2 regions of the Variovorax sp. RA8 genome follow, and region 1 is predicted to be linked to the other one. Evidence: predicted binding sites of a transcription regulator. Region 1 holds the regulator's gene; the other holds the start of a gene.
The links. Region 1 encodes FNR, which switches genes on or off when oxygen is low (the NO sensors DNR and NnrR bind a similar motif). Its sites were predicted from a motif close to TTGATNNNNATCAA; they were not measured.
Positions count from the first base shown of each region.

Region 2: E5P3_RS12060 (bacteriohemerythrin) is a predicted target of FNR. The motif match lies at 3,323-3,336, and genes of this name have one in related genera.

Region 1 covers NZ_LR594662.1:1,388,607-1,400,086, forward strand. The annotation lists gene ccoP (cytochrome-c oxidase, cbb3-type subunit III) at 1-868, shown strand, start outside; gene ccoG (cytochrome c oxidase accessory protein CcoG) at 876-2,321, shown strand; gene E5P3_RS06660 (FixH family protein) at 2,354-2,614, shown strand; gene E5P3_RS06665 (hypothetical protein) at 2,620-2,865, shown strand; gene fnr (fumarate/nitrate reduction transcriptional regulator Fnr) at 2,846-3,562, opposite strand; gene hemN (oxygen-independent coproporphyrinogen III oxidase) at 3,683-5,101, shown strand; gene E5P3_RS06680 (sulfite exporter TauE/SafE family protein) at 5,104-5,817, shown strand; gene E5P3_RS06685 (bifunctional acetate--CoA ligase family protein/GNAT family N-acetyltransferase) at 5,847-8,555, opposite strand; gene E5P3_RS06690 (MBL fold metallo-hydrolase RNA specificity domain-containing protein) at 8,668-10,020, shown strand; gene E5P3_RS06695 (thymidine phosphorylase family protein) at 10,036-11,480, shown strand, end outside.
Region 2 covers NZ_LR594662.1:2,540,430-2,551,909, forward strand. The annotation lists gene E5P3_RS12040 (hypothetical protein) at 1-59, opposite strand, end outside; gene E5P3_RS12045 (putative nucleotidyltransferase substrate binding domain-containing protein) at 72-1,154, opposite strand; gene E5P3_RS12050 (cation acetate symporter) at 1,165-2,892, opposite strand; gene E5P3_RS12055 (DUF485 domain-containing protein) at 2,889-3,197, opposite strand; gene E5P3_RS12060 (bacteriohemerythrin) at 3,390-3,866, shown strand; gene E5P3_RS12065 (NnrS family protein) at 3,943-5,139, opposite strand; gene E5P3_RS12070 (nitroreductase family protein) at 5,139-5,786, opposite strand; gene E5P3_RS12075 (adenosylcobalamin-dependent ribonucleoside-diphosphate reductase) at 5,808-8,213, opposite strand; gene E5P3_RS12080 (universal stress protein) at 8,307-8,750, opposite strand; gene E5P3_RS12085 (type IV pili methyl-accepting chemotaxis transducer N-terminal domain-containing protein) at 8,887-10,809, shown strand; gene E5P3_RS12090 (response regulator) at 10,816-11,480, shown strand, end outside.

The sequences.
Region 1 (11,480 bases):
CACGCTCGGCAGCATTGCGCTGTGCGCACTGCTGCTGTGGCTGGTGGCCAGGACGAAAGTCCCGGGCGGGCCCGATCAAACGACCGGCCATGTGTGGGACGAGGACCTGCGCGAGGCCAACAATCCGATGCCGCGCTGGTGGATCGGCCTTTTCGTGATCACCATCATCTTCGGCCTGGTCTACCTGGTTGCCTATCCGGGCCTGGGCAGCTACAGGGGCGAACTCGCCTGGAGTACCGAGAACGAGTATGCGAAGGACCTTGCCAAGGCCAAGCGCGAGCTCGAGCCCGTCTACGCCGCCTACGCGGCCATGCCGGTCGAGCGCGTGGCGGGCGAGCCGGCCGCGCTGGCGATCGGCGAGCGCCTGTTCCTGAACAACTGCGCGCAGTGCCACGGCTCGGATGCGCGCGGCAGCAAGGGCTTCCCCAACCTGGCCGACGGTGACTGGCTGCACGGCGGCACGCCCGACAAGATCAAGGCGTCGATCACCCAGGGGCGCACCGGCGTCATGCCACCGATGGCCGAGGCGGTCGGCACCCCGGAGGACGTCAAGAACGTCGCCAACTACGTGCTGAGCCTTTCCGGCAGCCCGCATGATTCGGTCCGCGCCGGGCTGGGCAAGAGCAAGTTCAGCGCCTGCGCGGCCTGTCACGGCGTCGCGGGAGCGGGCAACCCGGCGATAGGCGCCCCCAATCTTGCCGACCGGATCTGGCTGCATGGATACGGCCAGGAAGCCATCATCTCGATCATCAACACCGGCAAGACCAACCAGATGCCGGCGCAGCAGGGGCGCCTGACAGAGGCGCAGATCCATGTGCTGGCCTCCTACGTCTGGGGCCTGTCGAACAAGCCGGTCGTGGCTCCCTAGGCCGGTCATGAAGGATGCCGCTTCCGCTTCCGCATCGGCCAGGCCCGCGCGGCGGGTGATTCCGATCGCCACCGCCGAGAAGGATGGTGGACTCTTCGTCGCGCACCAGAAGGTGTACCCCCGTACGGTGAGCGGCATCTTCGCGCGCTGGCGCTGGGCGATGGTGTTCCTCACGCAGCTCGTCTTCTATGGCCTGCCCTGGATCGAGTGGGGGCAGCGCCAGGCAGTGCTGTTCGACCTGGGCGCGCGACGCTTCTACATCCTCGGGCTGGTGCTGTACCCGCAGGACCTCATCTACCTGACCGGGTTGCTGGTGATCTCGGCGCTCTCGCTCTTCCTCTTTACCGCGGTGGCGGGGCGGCTGTGGTGCGGCTACGCCTGCCCGCAAACGGTCTACTCCGAGATCTTCATGTGGGTCGAGCAGAAGATCGAAGGCAACCGCATCGCCCGCATGCGCCTGGATGAGGGCGACTTCTCGCTCGAGAAGCTGGTCAAGAAGTGGTTCAAGCACATCGTGTGGCTCGGCATTGCGCTGTGGACCGGCTTCACCTTCGTCGGGTACTTCACGCCGATCCGGGAGCTGGGCCTGGAATTCCTGCAGACCCGCATGAGCTCGTGGGAAGTGTTCTGGGTCTTCTTCTACGGCTTTGCGACCTACGGCAACGCGGGCTTCATGCGCGAGCAGGTCTGCATGTACATGTGTCCCTACGCACGCTTCCAGAGCGCCATGTTCGACCGGGATACGCTCATCGTGAGCTACGACAACGAGAGGGGCGAGCCACGCGGCGTGCATGCCAAGGGCAGCAACGCGCGCGCACAGGGCCTTGGCGACTGCATCGACTGTTCATTGTGCGTGCAGGTCTGTCCGACCGGGATCGACATCCGCAAGGGGCTGCAGTACGAGTGCATCGGCTGCGGGCTGTGCGTGGATGCCTGCAACACCGTGATGGACAAGATGAAGACACCACGCGGGTTGATCCGCTATGCGACCCAGAACGGCATGGCCGGCCATTGGACGCCCAGGCAGGTGCTGCGCCGCGTGCTGCGCCCGCGGGTGCTGATCTACACCGGCCTGCTTGCCGCACTGACGATCGGTCTGCTGGCGAGCCTGGTGGCCCGCACGCCGCTGAAGGTCGATGTGGTGCGGGACCGGGCATCGCTCGCGCGCATCGCCGAGGGCGGCCAGCTCGAGAACGTCTACCGCCTGCAGATCATGAACGCGACCGAGCAGCCGCAGCGCTACCGCATCGAAGCCAGGGGCCTCGAAGGTCTCAGCGTATCGCCGGCCGAGCCGCTCGAGGTCGGTCCTGCGCAGTCGCGCTGGGTCGCGGTACGCCTGCAGGTTCCGTACGGCAGCGCCGCCGCAGGGTCCCACGTCGTCCATCTCGACGTGCGCTCCGTCGAGGGCAGCGCGCAGGTGTCGGAGAAGGCCACCTTCATGGTGCCCCGTTGAGTTCCAAAGGAGACGAGATGGACGATTGCGCGATGACTGCTCCGAAGAGCGAACCCTGGTGGCAGTTCCCGCTGCTGTGGATGGTGATAGCCGGGCCCGCCGTGGTCATCGTCGCCAGCTTCGTGACGCTCTGGCTCGCGCTGCGCACGCCCGATCCGGTGGTGGCGCCGGACTACTACCGCCGGGGTGCCGAGATCAACAAGGAGCTCGCCGCCAAGAACCTGATGCCTGCGCTGGCAGGGCGCAACCATGCGGCCACGCCGGACGCGGATCTGCCCGCACCGAGGCGTTGAAGATCATGAAGTCCCACGACTGGATGTCGATCCTCTGGCCGGCCTTCCTGCTGGCGAGCGTTGCCGAACTGCTGGTTTTCGCGCTGGTCGACCCCAGCGACCTCCATTGGGGCGGCGAGGATATCGGCTTGTCCCGGCAGGCTGTCTATGCGGCCGGCTTCTTCATCTTCTGGGTGCTGGCGACCGGCTCGAGCGCGCTCACGCTGCTGCTCACCAAGCGCGCGGACGAGCTCAACCGCCCGGCGGATTGACGATGCGCTGCAGTGCATCGGCGTCGACGATGCGCAGCTTGCGCTTCTCCACCTCGACGATGCCGTCTTCCATGAACTTCGACAGCGTCCGGCTCACCGTCTCGAGCGTGAGCCCGATGTAGCTGCCGATCTCCTCGCGCGTCATGCGAAGTACGAACTCGGACCGGGAGAATCCGCGCGCGTGCAGCCGCTGGACAAGGTTCAGGAGAAAGACCGCGAGGCGTTCCTCGGCCCGCATGCTGCCCAGGAGCAGCATCACGCCGTGCTCGCGCACGATCTCGCGGCTCATGATCTGGTGCACGTGGCGCTGCAGGGAGGGAACCTCGCGCGAGAGCTGCTCGATGCGATGGAAGGGCATCACGCAGACTTCGGCATCCTCGAGCGCGATCGCGTCGCAGGTGTGCTGGTTGTTGACGATGCCGTCCAGCCCGATGATCTCGCCGGCCATCTGGAAGCCGGTGACCTGGTCGCGGCCATCCTCGGTCGCCACGCGGGTCTTGAAGACGCCGGTGCGAATCGCGTAGAGCGAGGTGAAGGGCTCGCCGTTGCGAAAAAGTGCCTCGCGGCGCCGGACCTTGCGCCGCGTGGCCACGATCTCGTCGATGCGCTTCAGTTCGCTCGGCTCCAGGCCCGCAGGCATGCAGAGCTCGCGCAGGTTGCAGCTCGAGCAGGCGACCTTGATGTGTTCGGCTTTCATTGATGGCGTCGGGGTTCGCAGCGATTCTCAGGCGCCGCGCACAGCCGAGGCTTGATGCACATCAAGGATGACGGGGCGGCCTGCCTGCATAGTGGGCCGGTGCCTCCCATATCTACCGCAATGAACTCATCCCTTGCCGCCGCGCCTGCCGGTTCATCGCTCGTCCTGCCGTCGGCGGGTCTGCTGCGGCGTTTCGACGTGCCAGGGCCGCGCTATACGTCCTATCCCACGGCGGACCGTTTCGTCGAGGCGTTCACGGCCGACGACTACGCCCAGACGCTGCGGCAGCGCAGCGAGCTCGGCGCGCATGGCCGGCCGCTTTCTGTGTACGTGCACATTCCGTTCTGTGAATCGCTTTGCTACTACTGTGCCTGCAACAAGATCGTCACCCGGCACAAGAGCCGCGGGCGCGAGTACCTCGGCTATCTGGCGCGCGAGGTGGCGCTGCAGGCCGCGCAGCTCGGCCGCGGCGCGGTTGTCACCCAGCTGCACCTGGGGGGCGGCACGCCGACCTTCCTGCACGACGGGGGTTTGCGCGAGCTGCTGTCCATGCTCGGGGACGCGTTCACGTTGCCGCCGGAGCGCGAGCAGTCGATCGAGATCGATCCACGCACGGTCGATGGCCATCGACTCGCGAGCCTGGCCGAGATGGGTTTCGATCGCCTGAGTTTCGGCGTTCAGGACTTCGACCCCGACGTGCAGAAGGCCGTGCACCGCATCCAGCCGGCAGGGCAGGTGTTCGACCTGGTGGCGAGCGCACGCGGACTCGGCTTCGGGTCGATCAACATCGACCTCATCTACGGGCTGCCGCGCCAGAGCACCGGATCCTTCGACCGCACGCTGGCGCAGGTCTGCGAGCTGCGGCCCGACCGCATCGCCCTCTACGCCTATGCACATCTGCCGGCGCGCTTCAAGCCGCAGCGACGCATCGCCGCCGACGAACTCCCCGACGCCAGGACCAAGGTGGAGATGCTGTCGCGTTCGATCGCCACGCTCACCGCGGCCGGTTACGTCTACATCGGCATGGACCACTTCGCCTTGCCCGAAGACCCGCTCGCAATCGCCAAGCGGCAGGGACGCCTGCACCGGAACTTCCAGGGCTACAGCACCCAGCCCGAGTGTGATCTCGTGGCGCTGGGCGTGTCGGCCATCGGCCGGGTCGGCGCCACCTACAGCCAGAACGCCAAGACGCTGGAGGAGTACTACGACCTCCTGGACCAGGGTCGCCTGCCGGTCGTGCGCGGCCTGGCGCTCACGCGCGACGACGTCCTGAGGCGCGCGGTGATCATGGCGCTGATGTGCCAGGGGCATGTGGACTATGAATCGATCGGACTGGCCCACCTGGTCGACTTCAAGCGCTATTTCGCCAGCGAGCTCGTGGCGCTCGCGCCGCTCGCGGCGCAGGGCCTCGTGCACCTGCGCGACCATGAGATCGAGGTCACGCCGATGGGCTGGTTCTTCGTGCGCGCCGTCGCGATGGTCTTCGATCGCTATCTGCAGGCCGACCGCAACCGAACGCGCTTCTCGCGCATTGTCTGACCATGCAGGCTGCGCTGGCCAGCACCGCGCTCCTGATGGGATTGGTCGGCGGGCCGCATTGCGTCGCCATGTGCAGTGCCGCATGCTCCGGCGTGATCCGGATCGTGCGCGCGCCTGCGCAGGGGGGCGCGGCGACGCTCGCGGGGAGGCCACCGGCTGTCTCCGCGTCCGTCGCTTTTCATGCGGGCCGGATCGCAGGCTATGCGGCCGGTGGCGCGCTGGCTGCGGCGGCGATGCAGAGCCTGGCATTTGCGAGCGAACAGGTCGCCGCGCTGCGTCCTGCATGGGTGCTGCTGCACGTGCTCGTGCTGGCCTGGGGGTTGGCGCTCGCAGCGCTCGGGCGGCAGCCGGTCTGGGCGCACCGCATCGGGCGCGCGCTTGCGGCACGGCTGCGGTCGGTCACCGGTTCATTGACGGGGGTGCTCGCGACGGGGGCGCTCTGGGTCTGCATGCCATGCGGCCTGCTGTACTCGGCACTGATGCTTGCGGGCCTGGCCAACGGGCCGGCGCAGGGCGCGCTCACGATGGCGCTCTTCGCCGTCGGGAGCAGCGTGTCCCTGGTGCTGGCGCCTTGGCTGTGGCAGCGCCTGCAGTCAGGCGCCGGCATGGCGCGCAAGGAATGGGGAACGCGGTTGGCCGGTGGCCTGCTGGCAGCGGTGGCGACTCAGGCGCTGTGGATCGACCTGCGTCACCAGATCGACATCTGGTGCCGCTGACGGGAGAGGGCGCTCATCGGCATGTGCATTCAAGCGCGGGCGGGTGCGCCTGCGTCGGACCCGGGATTGTCGGCAAGGCCGTTCAAGGTCTTGACCATGCGCCGCACGCCCGAGCCGGGCGGTTCCGCCGGATCGGCTTCGAAGCCCATGTCGCGACACAGATTCAGCATCCGGCTGTTCTCGCGCAGCACGAGGCCCGCGAGACGGCCCGTCCCGCAACGCCTGGCATGCTCGATCAACTGCTGGAACAACAGCCTGCCGAGCCCCGCGCCCTTGAGGTCGGAGCGCACGATGATGGCGAACTCGGCCTCCACGCGGTCGGGGTCGCTCACGGTGCGGGCCACGCCCAGCGTCTCGCGCACGCCCTGCGCATCGACGGCTTCGGCAATGAACGCCATCTCCCGGTCGTAGTCGATCTGGGTGAGCCGCGCGAGTTCGCTGCGCGGCAGCTCGCGCCGCGTCTGGAAGATGCGCATGCGGATGTCCTCCGGGTCGAGCCGTTCCAGGAAGCGCCGGTGCTGCGCCTCGTCCTCGGGACGGATCGGCCGTATCGTGATCTCACGGCCGTTCCAGGTCAGCGTGCGAGCCCATTGCGAAGGATACGGAAGGATCGCGAAGCGCTCGGCCCCCGCGACCGGCTGTCTCGCGACGCGGATGCGCGCATCCAGGGCGATGGCGCCCGCCTCTTCGACGTAGAGCGGATTGATATCGAGCTCCGCCAGCTGCGGCAGGTCGGCGAGCATCTGCGACACCGCGATCAGCACGTCGTACAGGGCATCCATCCGGGCTGGAGGATGGTCGCGGTAGCCGGCGAGCAGGCGCGAGACACGCGTGCGCGAGACCAGTTCGCGCGCGAGGCTGCGGTTGAGCGGGGGAAGGGCCACGGCGCTGTCCGCAGTCACCTCCACCGCAGTGCCGCCCTGGCCGCAGAGGATCACCGGGCCGAAGACGCTGTCGATGCTGGCGCCGACGATGACTTCCTGGGCATGCGGCCGACGCACCATCGGCTGCACCGTGAAGCCGTCGATGTGCGCATCGGGCCTCGCGGTGCGCACGGCCCGAAGCATCTCGCTGACGGCATGGTCCAGGGACGCCTGGTCGCGCAGGTCCAGCCGCACGCCGCCGACGTCGGACTTGTGGGTGATGTCGCGCGAGACGATCTTGAGCGCCACCGGATAGCCCACTTCGCGCGCCGCCGCGAATATGGCATCGGCCGAGGCGGCGACCGCCAGCGTGGGCACCACCGGTACGCCGAAGGCCTTCAGGACGGCCTTGGCCTCCTGCTCGCTCAGCCATTCGCGGCCCTCTGCAAGGACCGCGTCGAGCTGTCGCTGCGCCGCGGCGAGATCGGGTGCCGCGTTCTCGCTTGCACTCGGCGCCTCCATCAGGATCTCCTGGTTGCGCCGGTAGGTCTGCAGCATCGCGAAGGCCCGGACGGCTTCCTCGGGCGTCGGATAGTCGGGCACGCCCGCCTGCTCGAACAGCTGGCGCGCCTGGGCGACAGCGGCGTCGCCGAGCCAGGCGCTCATCACGCGCTGCCCGGTCTCGCGCACCAGCGGCAGGCAGGCGCGGGCGATGTCGTCGCTGCGCACGATTGCCGTCGGGGCATGGACGAACAGCACGGCCCCGGCTGATTTGTCGGCGAGCAGGGCCGATAGCGTCGCGGTGTAGCGTTCGATCGGCGCGTCGCCGATGATGTCGATCGGATTGGCGTGCGACCAGTTGGATGGCAGCGCTTCGTTCAACCGTTCCATCAGGGCGCTGCCGGGCTGCGCAAGCGTGATGCCGGCCTGCGCGGCTGCGTCGGCGGCCATCACGCCGGCACCGCCGCCGTTGGTCATGATGGTGAGCGAATCGCTGCGGTTGCCCCGGAAGCGCGCCAGGGTCCCGGCCGCCGTGAACAGCTCCTGCATCGTGTCGACTCGGAGCATGCCGGCGCGGCGGATGGCCGCGTCGTAGACGACGTCCGAGCCGGCCAGCGCACCGGTGTGGGAGGCGGCGGCGTGCACGCCGTTGCCCGCGCGTCCGGCCTTCACGATGATCACCGGCTTGTTGCGCGCTGCCGCGCGTGCGGCCGACATGAACTTGCGCGGCGACTCGATCGATTCGACATAGAGCAGGATGGATCGCGTGCGGGCGTCGTTCGCCAGGTAGTCGAGCAGATCGCCAAAATCGACATCGCAGTGTTCGCCCAGCGAGACGAGATGCGACAGGCCGATTCCGCGGCTCTTGGCCCAGTCGAGCATCGCGGTGACCAGCGCGCCGGATTGCGACACGAAGGCCACCTCGCCTGGCAGCGCATCGGTGTGGGCGAAACCGGCATTCAGGCCAATGTGGGGGCTCAGCAGGCCGATGCAGTTGGGGCCCAGCAGGCGCATCAGGTACGGCCTGGCCGCGTCGAGCGCCGCCTGCTTCTGCGTGGCGCTCAGCCCTGCAGTCACGATGATGACCGCGCGGGTGCCGAGCGCGCCGAGTTCGGCCACCAACTGCGGCACGGTGTGGGGGGGCGTGCACAGCAGGGCCAGGTCCGGGGCGCCGGGCAGATGGGCCGCCTTGGCGAACACGGGCACGCCGTCGAGCGCCCTGTGTTTGGGGTTGACGGCGTAGATGGGGCCCGAGAAGCGGCCGGCGCGCAGATTGCGCCAGACCACGGCACCGACGCTGCCCACACGGTTGGAAGCGCCGAAGACGGCAACCGAAGCGGGCGACAAGAGCTGGTCGAGATGACGGATTGTCAAGCTGGGCTCCAAGAGAAAGGGGCATCATGCGCAGCTTGATGTTGCGGGCCCTTGACGAACATCAAGTTGCAGCCGCAGCGCGATGCGAAGCTCTCGGCACCAAGGAGAAACCATGCGCATCCAATTCCTCGGCGGCGTCGGCACCGTCACCGGATCCAAGTACCTGCTGGAGCACAACGGCCGTCGGCTGCTGGTCGACTGTGGCCTGTTCCAGGGCCTGAAGCAACTGCGGCTGCGCAATTGGGAGCCTTTGCCGATCAAGGCCTCCGAGTTCGATGCGGTGCTGCTCACGCATGCGCACATGGACCACAGCGGGTTCGTGCCGCGGCTCGTGAAGCTCGGCTTCAAGGGCCCTGTGTACTGCAGTGGGGCGACGCGCGACCTTTGCGAGCTGCTGCTGCCGGATTCAGGCCGGCTGCAGGAAGAGGAAGCCGATTTCGCGAACCGGCACGGCCATTCGAAGCACAAGCCGGCCCTGCCGCTCTACACGCAAGAGGAGGCCGCTGCGGCCCTGACGCACTTCGAGACCATCCCCTTCGACAAGGAGCAGTCACCATGGCCAGGCTGGTCGTGGCGTCTGAAGCGCGCCGGCCACATCCTGGGGGCGGCCAGCGTTCACATCAGCTGGACGGGGGGCAGCATCCTGTTTTCGGGCGACCTTGGCCGCAGCGACGACCTGGTCATGCGTCCACCCGATTCTCCCGAGCAGGCGGACTATCTGGTCGTGGAGTCCACCTATGGTGACCGCCGGCATCGCGACGTCGACACGCTCACGGCGCTGGCCGACGTGCTCAATCGCACCGCGGCGCGCGGCGGCGTGGTCGTCATCCCTTCCTTCGCCGTCGGGCGCGCGCAGACCCTCCTGCATTGCATCCACCTGCTCAAGAAGGCGCGCCGCATTCCCGACATGCCGGTGTACCTGAACAGCCCCATGGCGGCAGATGCCACGCGCATTTTTCGGCATCACCTCGACGAGCACCGGCTGAGCGCCGAGCAGTGCGCGGCCATGAGCAAGGAGGTCACGATCGTCAACACGGTGGAGGAATCGAAGCGGCTCAACACGCTGACCTTTCCTTCGATCATCGTTTCTGCGAGCGGCATGGCGACCGGCGGGCGGGTCCTGCATCACCTGAAGACGTATGCACCCGACGCGAGGAACACGATGCTGTTTGCCGGCTTCCAGGCTGCCGGCACGCGTGGAGCCGCGCTGGTGGGCGGCGCGGAGGCGGTCAAGATCCATGGTGCCTATGTGCCGGTGCGTGCCGAAGTGGCGAATCTCGACACCTTGTCGGCCCATGCGGACCGCGAACAGCTGCTGGCATGGCTCGGTGGACTGCGTGCGCCGAAGCGGGTGTTCGTGACGCATGGCGAGCCGGTGGCCGCCGATGCGCTGCGGCTGGCGATCGAGGAGCGTCACGGCTGGCCGGTCACCGTGCCGGAATACCTCGAATCCCGCAAGCTCTGAAGAACGAACCACCCCATGCCCTTCGACCGCCTGCGGGCACGCCGTGCCCGCATCGACACCTACCAGCAGCCCGTGGTGTACATGCGCGGCGACTGCCCTGTCTGCCGGGCGGAAGGCTTCGAAGCGCAGGCGCAGGTCGAGGTGATCGCCAACGGACGCCATCTGCTCGCGATCCTGCATCACGTCAGCAGCGACTGGCTTCGGGACGACGAGATCGCGTTGTCGGAAGTCGCCTGGACCTTGCTGGGCTCGGCAGAGGGCGATGAAGTGGAGGTGCGCCATCCGCCGGTGCTCGCGTCGCTGGCGCATCTTCGCGCCAAGGCTCACGGCACGAGGTTTGGCTATTCCGCCCTGCGCGAGCTCATGGAAGACGTGGCCCGTGGCCGGCTTTCCGACATCCACCTGGCGTCCCTGGTAACGACCTGTGCTGGCGGCGGACTGGATTTCGACGAGACGGTGGCGTTGACCCAAGCCATGGTCGATGTGGGCGAGCGCATCGACTGGGGCGCTTCGCCGGTGATGGACAAGCACTGCATCGGCGGCCTCCCGGGCAATCGGACCACGCTGCTGGTGGTGCCGATCGTCACGGCGTGCGGCGTGCTGATGCCCAAGACCTCCTCGCGCGCCATCACCTCGGCGGCCGGTACGGCCGATGCGATGGAGACGCTCGCGCCAGTCGAACTCGACATGGCGGCGCTGCGCCGCGTCGTCGAAAGCGAGGGCGGCTGCATCGCCTGGGGTGGCGCCACGCGCATCAGTCCCGCCGACGACATGTTGATTCGGGTGGAGCGCCCGCTGAACCTCGACAGCGAAGGCCTGCTGGTGGCATCCATCCTTTCCAAGAAGGCTGCAGCGGGCTCGCAGCGCGTGCTGATCGATCTGCCGGTCGGCCCGCTGACCAAGGTTCGAAGCACCGCCGCCGCCGAGCTCCTGTCGCGCAGCCTGGTGTCCGTGGGCGCCGCATTGGGCCTGCAGGTGCGCACGGTCTTCACCGACGGCACCCAACCTGTGGGTCGCGGCATCGGGCCTGCCTTGGAAGCCATGGACGTGATGGCAGTGCTGGAACGCAGCGCGGACGCGCCGCAGGACCTGCGGGAGCGTGCCCTGCTGCTCGCCGGCCTGCTGCTGGAAATGGCCGGAAAATCTGCTCCCGGCGGCGGGCAGGGGCTGGCGCGCGAGGTGCTGGACGACGGGCGCGCGCTGGCCAAGTTCCTCGCGATCTGCGAAGCGCAAGGCGGCCTGCGCGTGCCACCGAGGGCGGCTCACACGGAGGACGTGATCGCGCATGCGAGCGGCACGGTCCTGGCGATCGACACGCGCCTCGTCTCACGCGCGGCCAAACTGGCGGGCGCTCCTCGCGATCCGGCCGCCGGAGCAAGAATGCATGTTCGTGCACGGGACCGTGTCGAGTTGGGTCAACCTCTTTTCACCTTGCATGCCAGCAGCCCGGGTGCGCTCCG
Region 2 (11,480 bases), 1.2 Mb from region 1:
AACAGCCACCCGAGCGCGAACAGGCCGACCAGGCGTTGGGGCTTCGAGCTTTCGGACATGCGTTCCTGCCCTCAGAGGGCATCGAGGCGGAAGCGCTGCTGGATCTCGCCGCGGAAGCGCCGCACGATACCCAGCGCGCTGCGCAGCGTGTCTCGTTCCAGCGTGCCGAGCTCCGACGGACGCACGCAATTGTCAGGCACCTGTCCGCCTTGCTTGCGTCGCAGTTGACCCGTGAGCTTGAGCGCCATGAGCCAGTGCAGCGCATCGAGCACATCGCGCGCGAGGCCAGGCTCGATCTGCTGCTGTTCGACCAGCAGGCGCAAGCGCTGTGCCGTGCCCGTGTCGCGCAGGCGCTGCTGCAACGCAAGCGCCCTGACGCCGTGGACGATCGGAAAGGTGCCGAGCTTCTTGAGGTCCAGCGCCTCGTCCTGGTCGCGCGCGACAAGGCGGTGCCACCAGTTGGGATGCGGATCGAACAGCTCGATCGCGCTGGCAAAGCGCGCGAAGAAGACATCGGTGCGATCGAGGATCCGGTCGAGGTGATCGCGCGCCTGCGCGAGCAGGCTGGCGTCGCCGGCGACTGCCAGGCTGTCGATGAAGATGGCCAGGTGCATCGGCCCTTCGGGTTGGACGCCGTAGACCCACTCCCGCAGCACCTCCCTGAAGCCCGCCAGCGGCTGGCACCAGAGCGGGTTGCTGAGCATGATGCGGCCGGGGCAGGGCGGATAGCCGAGCTCGGCCAGCCCGGCGCTGAACTGTGCGGTGACAGTCTCCAGTCCGGGGTACTGGAAGCCGTCGCGCAGCAGCAGGGCATTGTCCTGATCGGTCTTCAGGAGCTGCTCGCCGCGGCCTTCGCTGCCCATGACCACCAGGCAGCTGTTGGCCACCAGCTCCGCCGGCGCGAGCAGCGACCACATGCGCCGAAAGAGGCAGGCGTTGAGCTCTGCGGTGACCTTCGCGATCCGATCGATCTTCAGGCCGCCATCGTGCAGCAGCGCGACTATGGCATCCACCCGCGCGGCAGCGACAGCAAGCTCGGCCACCGTGGCAGCGTCGTCCATTTGACGCGCCACGGCTCGCGGGTCGTCGCAGGCGAGCCCGGCAGCGCCCAGGAGTTGCATTTCCGGCACGCTCCCGGGTTCGCCGCTGCGCATGGCGGCACCCTCAATGCCCGCTGGCGCTGGCGGCTCCGATGCCGGTTTCCGAGCGCACCTGCTGCGCAAGGAAGCCGCCCCTGTCGATGTCCGCGCGCTTGCTGCTGTCCAGCAGCGAGAAGATCCAGATGCCGAGGAAGCCGATCGTCATCGAGAATAGGCAGGGTGACGCATAGGGGAAGAACGCCGAGCCCGGCGGGTTGCCCAATGTCGCTTCCCATACGGACGGAGAGACCACCGTGAGCGCCACCGAGGAAATCAGCCCGAGGAAGCCGCCGATCACCGCGCCGCGCGTCGTGCAGCCCTTCCAGAGCACCGACATGAACAGCACGGGGAAGTTGGCCGACGCCGCGATGGCGAAGGCCAGGGACACCATGAATGCGATGTTCTGCTTCTCGAACACGATGCCGAGCAGCACCGCCAGCGCCCCGAGTGCGACGGTGGTGATGCGCGAGACGCGCAGTTCGGACGCACTGTCTGCCTTGCCGTTCTTGACGACGGTCGCATACAGGTCGTGCGAGACTGCCGAGGCACCCGACAGCGTCAGGCCGGCCACGACCGCCAGGATGGTCGCGAAGGCGACCGCGGAGATGAATCCGAGGAACACGTTGCCACCCACCGCATTGGCCAGGTGGATGGCCGCCATGTTGCCGCCGCCGATCAGCACGCCCTTGCCGTCGAGGAACTGGGCGTTCGTGAGCACGAAGGTGATGGCGCCGAATCCGATGATGAAGGTCAACAGGTAGAAATAGCCGATCCACCCGGTCGCCCACATGACCGATTTGCGGGCTTCCTTGGCGCTGGGCACGGTGAAGAAGCGCATCAGGATGTGCGGCAGCCCGGCGGTCCCGAACATCAGCGCCATCCCGAAGGAAATGGCCGAGATCGGGTCCTTGACGAAGTTGCCCGGGCCCATGATCGACTGGCCGATGGCCGCCGCCGCCTGCGCGGTCTTGCCGTCCTTGAGCGCCAGGTCGGTCTTGACCTTCACCGCCCCGGCGAACATCGCCTCCGGGCTGAAGCCGAAGTGCCACAGCACCGACAGCGCCATGAAGCTGGCGCCGCCCAGCAGCAGGCAGGCCTTGATGATCTGGACCCAGGTGGTGGCGGTCATGCCCCCGAACAGGACATAGACCATCATCAGCGAGCCGACGATCACGACCGCGATCCAGTACTCGAGGCCGAACAGCAGCTTGATCAGCTGGCCCGCGCCGACCATCTGGGCGATCAGGTAGAACGCCACCACGACCAGCGTGCCGGAGGCGGCGAAGATGCGAACCGGCGACTGCTTGAAGCGGAACGCCGCGACATCGGCGAAGGTGAACTTGCCCAGGTTGCGCAGCCGCTCCGCCATCAGGAAGGTGATGACCGGCCAGCCGACCAGGAAGCCGATGGAATAGATCAGCCCGTCGTAGCCGGCGACCATCACGGCCGCGGAAATGCCGAGGAAGGAGGCGGCGGACATGTAGTCGCCGGCGATTGCCAGGCCATTCTGGAAGCCGGTGATGCCGCCGCCGGCCGTGTAGAAGTCGGCCACCGACTTGGTCTTGGACGCTGCCCATTTGGTGATGAACAGCGTGCCGATGACGAACACCCCGAACATGCCGATGGCCGTCCAGTTGGTTGCCTGCTTCTGGGCCTGGCCGAGATCGGCACCGGCGGCCCAGGCTGCTGCGGACGCGGCAAGCAGGCTTGCGAGGATCAGCGCGCCGCGTGGGTTCGGGAAACGGGCTTTCATCGGAGTGTCCCCTTCGCCACCGCGTCGGACAGCGTGTCGAACTCGGCGTTGGCTCGCCTCACGTAGTAGGCGGTGATCGCGATGGTGAAGAGGATGACGCCGAAGCCGATCGGAATGCCCAGCGTCATCACGCCGTCGCCCATCCGTTGCGCGAGGAAGGGCTTGTTGAACGCCACCAGCAGTACGAAGCCGTAGTACACGAGCAGCATCAGCAGCGTGAGGATCCAGCCGAAGCGTGTGCGCTTCGCCTTGAGCATTTGGTATTGGGGATGGCCGGCAATGCGCCGAACCAGATCGTCGTCCATGGAATCTCCTTCAAAGAGGGGGTTGGCGACGCCATTGGAAGCTGGGGCGCGGTGCGCGCCTTTGCGCTAGCGCAAGGTCTTTGAATTTCGTGTTTCCGGGATCGACCGTCCGGAGTGACCGACTGTTGAGCCATGTCAAAGTGCTGTTCGCCAGCGCCGGTAGCCTTGTGTCTCCACATCAGAGGAGATCAAATGGCTGCCTTGGATCGCTCCGGCGCGCTTTCGCTCGACTTGCCTTTCATGGATCGCGCGCGTGAAGAGTTCATCCGCCTCCTGACGCGGGTCGACGAGGCCGACAACGCCCGGCTGCCCTCAGCCTGGAGCGAACTGGTCGAGTGCGCCGCCGAGAATTTCGCGCGCGAGGATGTCTGGATGCGTGCAACGAGCCATGCCTCTCGAAACGAACACGCGATCCAGCACCGCGTGGTGCTGGGCGTGATGCGAGAAGGTGCGTTGCAGGCCGGGGAAGGAAGGCTGCTGCAGGTGCGCGAGATGGCGCGTCAACTGAGGGACTGGCATGTCAAGCATGTCCAGACCATGGATGCAGCGCTCGCCCTCCATCTGCGCGGTGCGCGATTCGAGCCGGCGAACGTTGAGCCGCAAGCGAAGGATTCGCCTCCCGTGTGGTCGGCACTGCGCGGCGCGGTCGAACACGTCTCCTCCCTTTGAACCCAAGACCGAGGCGTGGCAGGAGCAGGTGCTCCTCGATGTCGCCAGGCCGTGAATGCGTCGGATGCCGGCAAGTTCAGCCGGGAGCGCCGTCCAGGCGCGGCCGCGTCAGCACCGGCCAGTAGCGCACCGCATACAGGGCGAAACCCGCGGTCCAGAAGACGGCCGAGGCCAGCACCGCGCCGAGGGTTTGCGACGGTGCGACGAGCGGCACGAGGATCCGCGCCAGCGCCGCGAGCATGACCAGCAGGAAACAGGCGGTATCGGCCCGGTCTGCATGCAGGAGCCTGGCCGTGTGGCCGCGCGCAGTGCGCACCATCATCCCGATGATGAGTCCCCCCGCTGCTCCCACCGTCAGCGCGTGGGTGGCCAGGGAGGGGGACACCCAGCCCTGCGAGGCCAGCACCCGCAACACGAGGTGAACGGGAATCCACGCGTAGGCCAGGTGCAGCACGAGAACGAGTGGGTTGTGCAGTGTCTTCCACGGCCGCCACAGCAGCCACCGCACCAGGTGCGCGAGCGCTGCGACGAAGGCGGCAGCGGCCATGACGACCGGCGGCAGGCCCGACACGTCGACCAGCAGCAGGGCGAGCACGGCGCCGAGCGCCACCCGCTCGACCATGGGCCGGCGCGTTGCATTGGCGCCGGGAACGCCGTTGTTGGTGAACATCGGAATGACCCGGCCGCCCATCACCGCCATGATGAACAGCAGGATGTCCAGCGCCAGCTGGATGCCGATCCAGGCCGGCGCCGCGATCACGCCGAGCGCCGAAAGATGGAACGCCAGGGCCGCTCCCGACATCAGCAGCAGCAGCCCGATGAAGAAATAGTTGCGGCGATTGCGCGCACCCACGAGCGCAATGGCCAGGGCGATCGCGCTTGCCAGCGGAAACGCCGCGTTGACCACGGCGGCCGTCCATGCGAATGGCGTGAGCACGAGGATCCGCCCGGCCACCCAGAGTGCCGCCAAGGCCGCCAGCGGCAGGCCCGTGGGCGTCGGCCGGCCGGACCAGTTGCGCCCCGCGGTGAAGAGAAAGCCGACGATCACAGCGAGCAAGAAGCCGAACAGCATCTCGTGCGCGTGCCACAGCGGACCCTGAAGATAGGCCAGCGGCAGCCAGCCGGCGAACTGCGCCGCCCACAGCCCGATGGACAGGGCTGCGAAAGCGCTGGCCAGCAGGTAGAACGGGCGGAAGCCGAGTTGCCACAGGGCGAAGCCGGGCGGCTGGGCGACGGGTGGTTGCGCCTGCTTGACGGCGATCAAGGGAGCCATTACCTGTTCACGGGCGTCTGTCCCAGCTCGGAGACATAGCGCTCGAGGGTGGGGCGCGCCGGACCGGCCTTGTGTGCCAGCACCGTGCCCACGCTGATGAAACACAGCGGCTCCTCGTGTTCCTCCAGGCCGAACAACGAGCGCAGTCCGGCAGACGGAAGCGACCGGCCGGTGGTCAAGGCCGAGCCGTAGCCCAGGACCGTCGCGGTCAGAAGCATGTTCTGGATGGCACATCCGGCCGACAGGATTCTCTCGGTTGCCGGGATCTCCCCGTTGTCGGGGCCCAGCCGCACGATCGCCAGCATCAGGACTGGAGCCTGGAAAGCCTCTTCGCGCGCCATGCCGCGCTCCTCGGGCGTGGCTGCGGCATCGCGTTCATTCAGGGACTGTGCGAAGACTTCGCCCAGCCGTCCCCGTTGCCGCGGCGGAACGATGACGAAGCGCCATGGCACGAGTCCTCCGTGGTCGGGGGCAGCCGCAGCGGCGCCGAGAATGTGCTCGAGCTCGGACTGCTCGGGTCCGGGCGCCCCCAGCCGCCTCGGCAGCACGGTGCGGCGCGTATGCAGGAGTTCGGCCAGTTGCCGTTCGGTGACAGGTGGATCAGCCGGAACAGCGGTCGACGCGCCGGGTTCGATGGGAGTAGGCATTTCGAATTCCCCAGAAGTGTTTCATCCGCAGCTTCCCAGGTGTCCGCACTGTGTGCAATAGTCGCATCCGTCCTTGCGGATCATCGCGTGGGCGCCGCATTCCGGGCACCTGGCGCCCATCAAGGAGGGCGCTGCGGATGCCGCCGATGCCGAGGCCTCCGATGTGGCTGGCAGCGCGCCGCTTCGCTTTGCGATCAGCTGCTGGATCGCGTACGCAATGGCGCCGACCTCGGAGTCGTGCCACATGGGCACGCGGGTGCCATCGGCCTTCGCGTGGGTGCCCAGGCGCACGGGGCCGCGGTCCCAGGCCACCTTGCGCATGTCTGCGAGCGCACGTTCGAGAAAGCCGCCGCGTGCGGCCAGCGACAGCAGCCGCATGCTCGCGGTGATCCATTGCTGTGATTCGCCGCTCTGGCCCACGGGCATGAAGAATTCGATGGCCCGCTCCCGCCCGTCGGGCAGCGGCAGGAACGACACCACGAGGTAGAGCGTCTGCCGTCCCTGCTGCGTCCAGTACTCGATCTTCTCGGCGCTGGCGTTTAACGCACCCGTCGGGCGGCTGGCGATCATCGCGCGCATCGGGTCGGCTGCGGCGTGGACGGCGCGCGTGGGCAGATCCTGCTTCGCTGCCGGCGCGGCCTCCAGCACCGACCCGAGGATGCTGTTGGGCCGGTAGGTGGCGAGTCCCTTCAGCCTGGCTGTCCAGGCGTGCAGGTAGAGTTCCTTGAACTCCTCGTACGGACAGTCGGCCGGCACGTTCACCGTCTTGGAGATGGCGGTATCGACGAAGGGCTGGACTGCTTCCATCATCGCCAGATGGCCGGCCGCCGGCATCGACAGGGCCGAGACGAAGCAGGACGGCAATGCCTCGGTGTCGCCCCCCAGGGCGCGGTACAGCCGCCAGGCATGGTCTTCCACCTCGTACTCCGAGATGCTGCCGTCGGCTTCGCGCTTCTTGCGGCGGTAGGTCCACGAGAACGCCGGCTCGATGCCGTTCGAGGCGTTGTCCGCAAACGCCAGGCTCACGGTGCCGGTCGGCGCAATGGAGACCAGGTGGCTGTTGCGGATGCCATGCATGCGGATCTGCTCCTGCAATGCCTGGTCCAGGCGGCTGGCGAAAGTGCCTCGCGCCAGATAGCGCTCCGCCTCGAAAAGAGGGAAGGGGCCTTTCTCGCGCGCCAGGCCCACCGACGCCATGTAGGCGGCGTCACGCAGGCTGCGCGCGATGCGCACGGCCATGGCCCGGCCCTCCGGCTGGTCATAGCGCAGGCACAGCATGGCCAGCGTGTCGCCCAGGCCCGTGAAGCCCACGCCGATGCGGCGTTTGGCCATCGCCTCCGCGCGCTGCTGCGGCAGCGGCCAGAACGTGAGGTCCAGCACGTTGTCGAGTGCCCGGACCTGCACTGCGACGCTGTCGCTGAAATGCTGGAAATCGAACTGCGCCTCGCCACCAACCCCGAACGGGTGGCGGACGAAGCGCGGCAGGATGATCGGACCGAGGTCGCAGCAACCGTAAGGCGGCAGCGGCTGCTCGCCGCATGGATTGGTCGCCTCGATGTGTTCGCAGTAGCGCAGGTTGTTGTCGGTGTTGATGGCATCCGTGAACAGGATGCCCGGTTCGGCGAAGTCATAGGCCGATCGCATGACCGTGTCCCAGAGCTCCCGCGCGGGCAGGCGCCGATAGATCCAGTTGCCGTCCGGGGCCTGCGTCGCACCTCGCGCGATCAGCTCGGCTCCCGGCCTGGCGCGGTGCGCCAGCGCCCATTCCTCGTCGGCCGCCAACGCGCGCATGAAGTCGTCGCCTACCGCGATGGACACGTTGAAGTTGTTCCAGCGCCCCGGCGTGCGCTTGGCGGTGATGAAATCCAGCACGTCGGGGTGGTCGATGCGCAGCACGCCCATCTGCGCGCCACGGCGCGCGCCGGCGCTCTCGACGGTCGAGCAGGACCGGTCGAACACGTCGATGTAGCTGCACGGACCGGAGGCCAGCGAGGCGGTGGCATGCACCTGCGCGCCGCGCGGCCGGATGCGGGAGAAGTCATAGCCGACCCCGCCGCCGCGGCGCATGGTTTCCGCCGCCTCGCGCAGCGCCTCGTAGATGCCGGCATAGCCTGCGTTGTCCCGGCCCTGGATGCAATCGCCTACCGGCTGCACGAAGCAATTGATCAGCGTGGCGTCCACTCCGGTGCCGGCGGCGCTCATGATGCGCCCGGCCCCGATCGCCCCGGCCTGCAGGTTGGCGAGGAATCGCGCCTCCCATTGCTCGCGATCGCCCTTGGCCTCCACCGACGCCAACGCTCGCGCGACGCGCGCAAAGAGATCCTCGGTGTCCTTCTCGCCAGGCTTGAGGTATTTTTCCAGCAGCACGTCGCGGCTGATGGGCTGCACGGGCAGCGGCGAGTCCAAGACGGCGTCATCGCGCTTCATGTGGTGGCCTGGACGATCCGGGAGAAACGAGCGCGCTTGCGGATCGTTCGCTGGCGGCGATTCCAGCACTTCGGAGGAGACCACGCCGGACCATCAGCGCAGCACGAGCACCGGCACGTCGGAATGCGCGAGGACCTGCGCGGTCTGGCTGCCCAGGAAGGCGCTCGTCAGCCCGGTGCGTCCGTGCGTGGCCATCACGATGAGATCGCTGCCGTACTTGCCGGCTGCATCCACGATGGATTCGGCCACGCGGCTCGATCTGACGATCGCCGAATTGACCCGGACGCCACAAGCCTGGGCGCGTTTCTCGACCTCGTCGAGCATGGTCCTGGCCTGCTCGGCGCGCCGGCCCTCGATGCGGTCCATCTCCTCGGATTCGAAGCCGAGGGCCCCATCCATGTGGCTCTTGACCTGCCGCCGCACCACGGTGAAGGCGGTCAGCTCGGCCTTGTGTTCCGTGGCCAGGTCGATGGCCTTCGACACGGCTTTCTCCGCCAATGGGGAGCCATCGGTGGCGACGAGAATGCGCTTGAACATGATCAGTCTCCTGCGACGTTGAATGCCCCGAGCGTAGGCCGGCAGGGCTTTTCGCTGATTGATATGGATCAACCAAGGACGTCGATCCGGATGGAGAATGCGGCAAGCAAACGCAAAGACTGGTTGGTGGCGTTCGATGATGAAATCCAGGCAATGGACTCTTGGCGCCAAGCTGGCCTTGGTCGCCATGCCGTTTCTGCTGGCCGCCCTGTGTGCCATTGCCACGCTCGTCTACATGTCGTGGCAGATCGAGGGTGGCGCCGCTGCCGTCAACGAGGCGGGGCGCATGCGCATGCGTACTTATCAGATCGTGCTGTCGGCCAGCGCGCAGGACGTGCAGGCGTTGTCCAGGCAAGTGGCAGAGTTCGAGCGCAGCCTCCAGCTGCTGCGCAGCGGCGACGTCGAGCGGCCGCTCGCCGTGCCCTGGGGCGGCGCCAGTCGCGAGCGCTTCGCCGTGGTCGAACGCGACTGGGCCGCCTTCCGCGGCCGCCTGGCCGATCCGGCGCCGCCCGGCGCCTCCATCAGTACCGACCTCGGCACGGAAGCGGCCGCGTTCACGTCGGGCATCGATGCATTCGTCGCAGGCATCGAAGACCATCTGTCCCGGTGGACCGCCGTCATGCATCTGCTGCAGGTCGCGATGATGGGCATCGCGCTGATCGGCGCGGCCGTGCTGGTCCATACCGGCTACCGGTTCGTCCTGGAGCCGCTGAGCTTGCTCAAGCAGGCGATTCATCGGCTCCAGGGCGGCGACCTCGGCGCCCGGGTCGCGCGCACGAGCACGGACGAATTCGCGACCCTGGCGGAGGGATTCAACGACATGGCCGAGCAGTTGCAGTCCATGTACCGGGGCCTGGAGAGCAGAGTGCAGGAGAAGACGGCGCAGCTGGAGGAAGAGCGCGGCCGCCTGGAATGCCTCTACGAGATCACGACGCTGGTCGCCAAGGCCGCGACACTCGACGAACTCGCCCGCGGATTCACCGAGAGCATCGCCCGCATCGCCCATGCGGACGGCGTCGCCCTGCGCTGGTCGGACGAGGCCAACCGCCGCTACCTGATGCTGGCCTCGCAGGGCTTGCCGCAGGTGATGCAGGACGCCGAGCATTGCGTGGCCGCCGGTGACTGCCATTGCGGCTCCACTCCCGCGTCGTCGGGCGCGCGCGTGATTCAGATCCGCACCACGCAGCCCGTTCGGATGCTGCATTGCGCGCAGGCCGGCTTCGAGACCGTGGTCTCGATACCGATCCGCCTGCATGAGCGGCTGATGGGCGAGGTGGACCTGTTTTTCCACGCCCGGATCACGATCTCCGAGGCGGAGCGCTCGCTGCTGGAATCGCTCACGGTCCACCTCGCGGGTGCCATGGAGAACCTTCGGTTGAACTCGCTGGGGCTCGAGGCCGCGATCTCGCAGGAACGAGGCCTCCTGGCGCGCGAGCTGCACGACTCGATCGCCCAATCGCTCGCATTCTTGAAGATCCAGGTGCAGCTCATGCGAGACGCGCTCGCCGCCGGCGACGGCACACAGGTTCAGCATGTGCTGGGGGAGATCGACATCGGCGTGCGCGAGAGCTATGGCGATGTGCGCGAGCTGCTGATGCATTTCCGCACGCGGGCCAACGGCGAGGACATCGAGCCGGCGCTCCTGACGACGCTGCGAAAGTTCGAGCACCAGAGCGGCCTCAAGGCAAGACTCCAGATGCTGGGGCAGGGCATGCCCTTGTTGCCGGACACGCAGATCCAGGTGCTGCACATCGTGCAGGAGGCGCTGTCGAACGTTCGCAAGCATGCTCGTGCCAGCCAGGTGTGGCTGGACGTGCAGCAGGCACCGCAATGGCGGGTCGAAGTGCGCGACGATGGTGTCGGGTTCGCCGACGGAAGCCGGGGTGCCGACGAGACCCACGTCGGCATGCGCATCATGGCCGAGCGTGCGGAACGCCTGGGTGCGCTGCTGGACGTCATGTCCTCGCCGGGCCGGGGCACGTCGGTCGTCCTGACCCTGCCGATGCCGTCCGGCACGGCCGGCATGGCGGCGATGGCACCTCAACGGCGCGTGGCCTGAACTCCCATGAACACGCTTGCGACCAGAATCCGCATCCTGGTGGTCGACGATCACACGCTGTTCCGGCGCGGGCTGACGGCACTGCTGCACCGCGACCCCGAGTTCGAGGTGGTAGGCGACGCCGCCGATGCGGGCGAGGCGCAGCGCCGCGCCCAGGAACTCAAGCCCGACCTGATCCTCCTGGACAACCATCTGCCCGGTGTGACGGGGGTCGACGCCTTGCCGGCGCTGCGCGAGGCCGTGCCCGCGGCACGGGTGCTGATGTTGACGGTCAGCGAGGACGAACGCGACCTCGCCGGCGCCCTGCGTGCGGGCGCGAGCGGCTACCTGCTCAAGACCATCGAGGGTGACGCGCTCGCCGTGGCGATCCGCAGGGCGATGCGCGGGGAGAACATCGTGGCCGAGGAGATGACCGGCAAGCTGGTGGCGGCCTACCGCGACGCCGCCACGCCGAAGCCCGGAGCAAGTGCCGAGCCCGCGGCGCCGGCGTCGCCGCTGGACGCACTCTCGCCACGCGAGCAGGACATCCTGCGCGGCATCGCCAGCGGGCAGGGCAACAAGGAGATTGCACGCTCGCTGGGCATCGCCGAGACCACGGTGAAGATCCACGTGCAGCACATCCTGCGCAAGCTCGACGTGAGCTCGCGCGTGCAGGCCGCCGTTATCGCAGT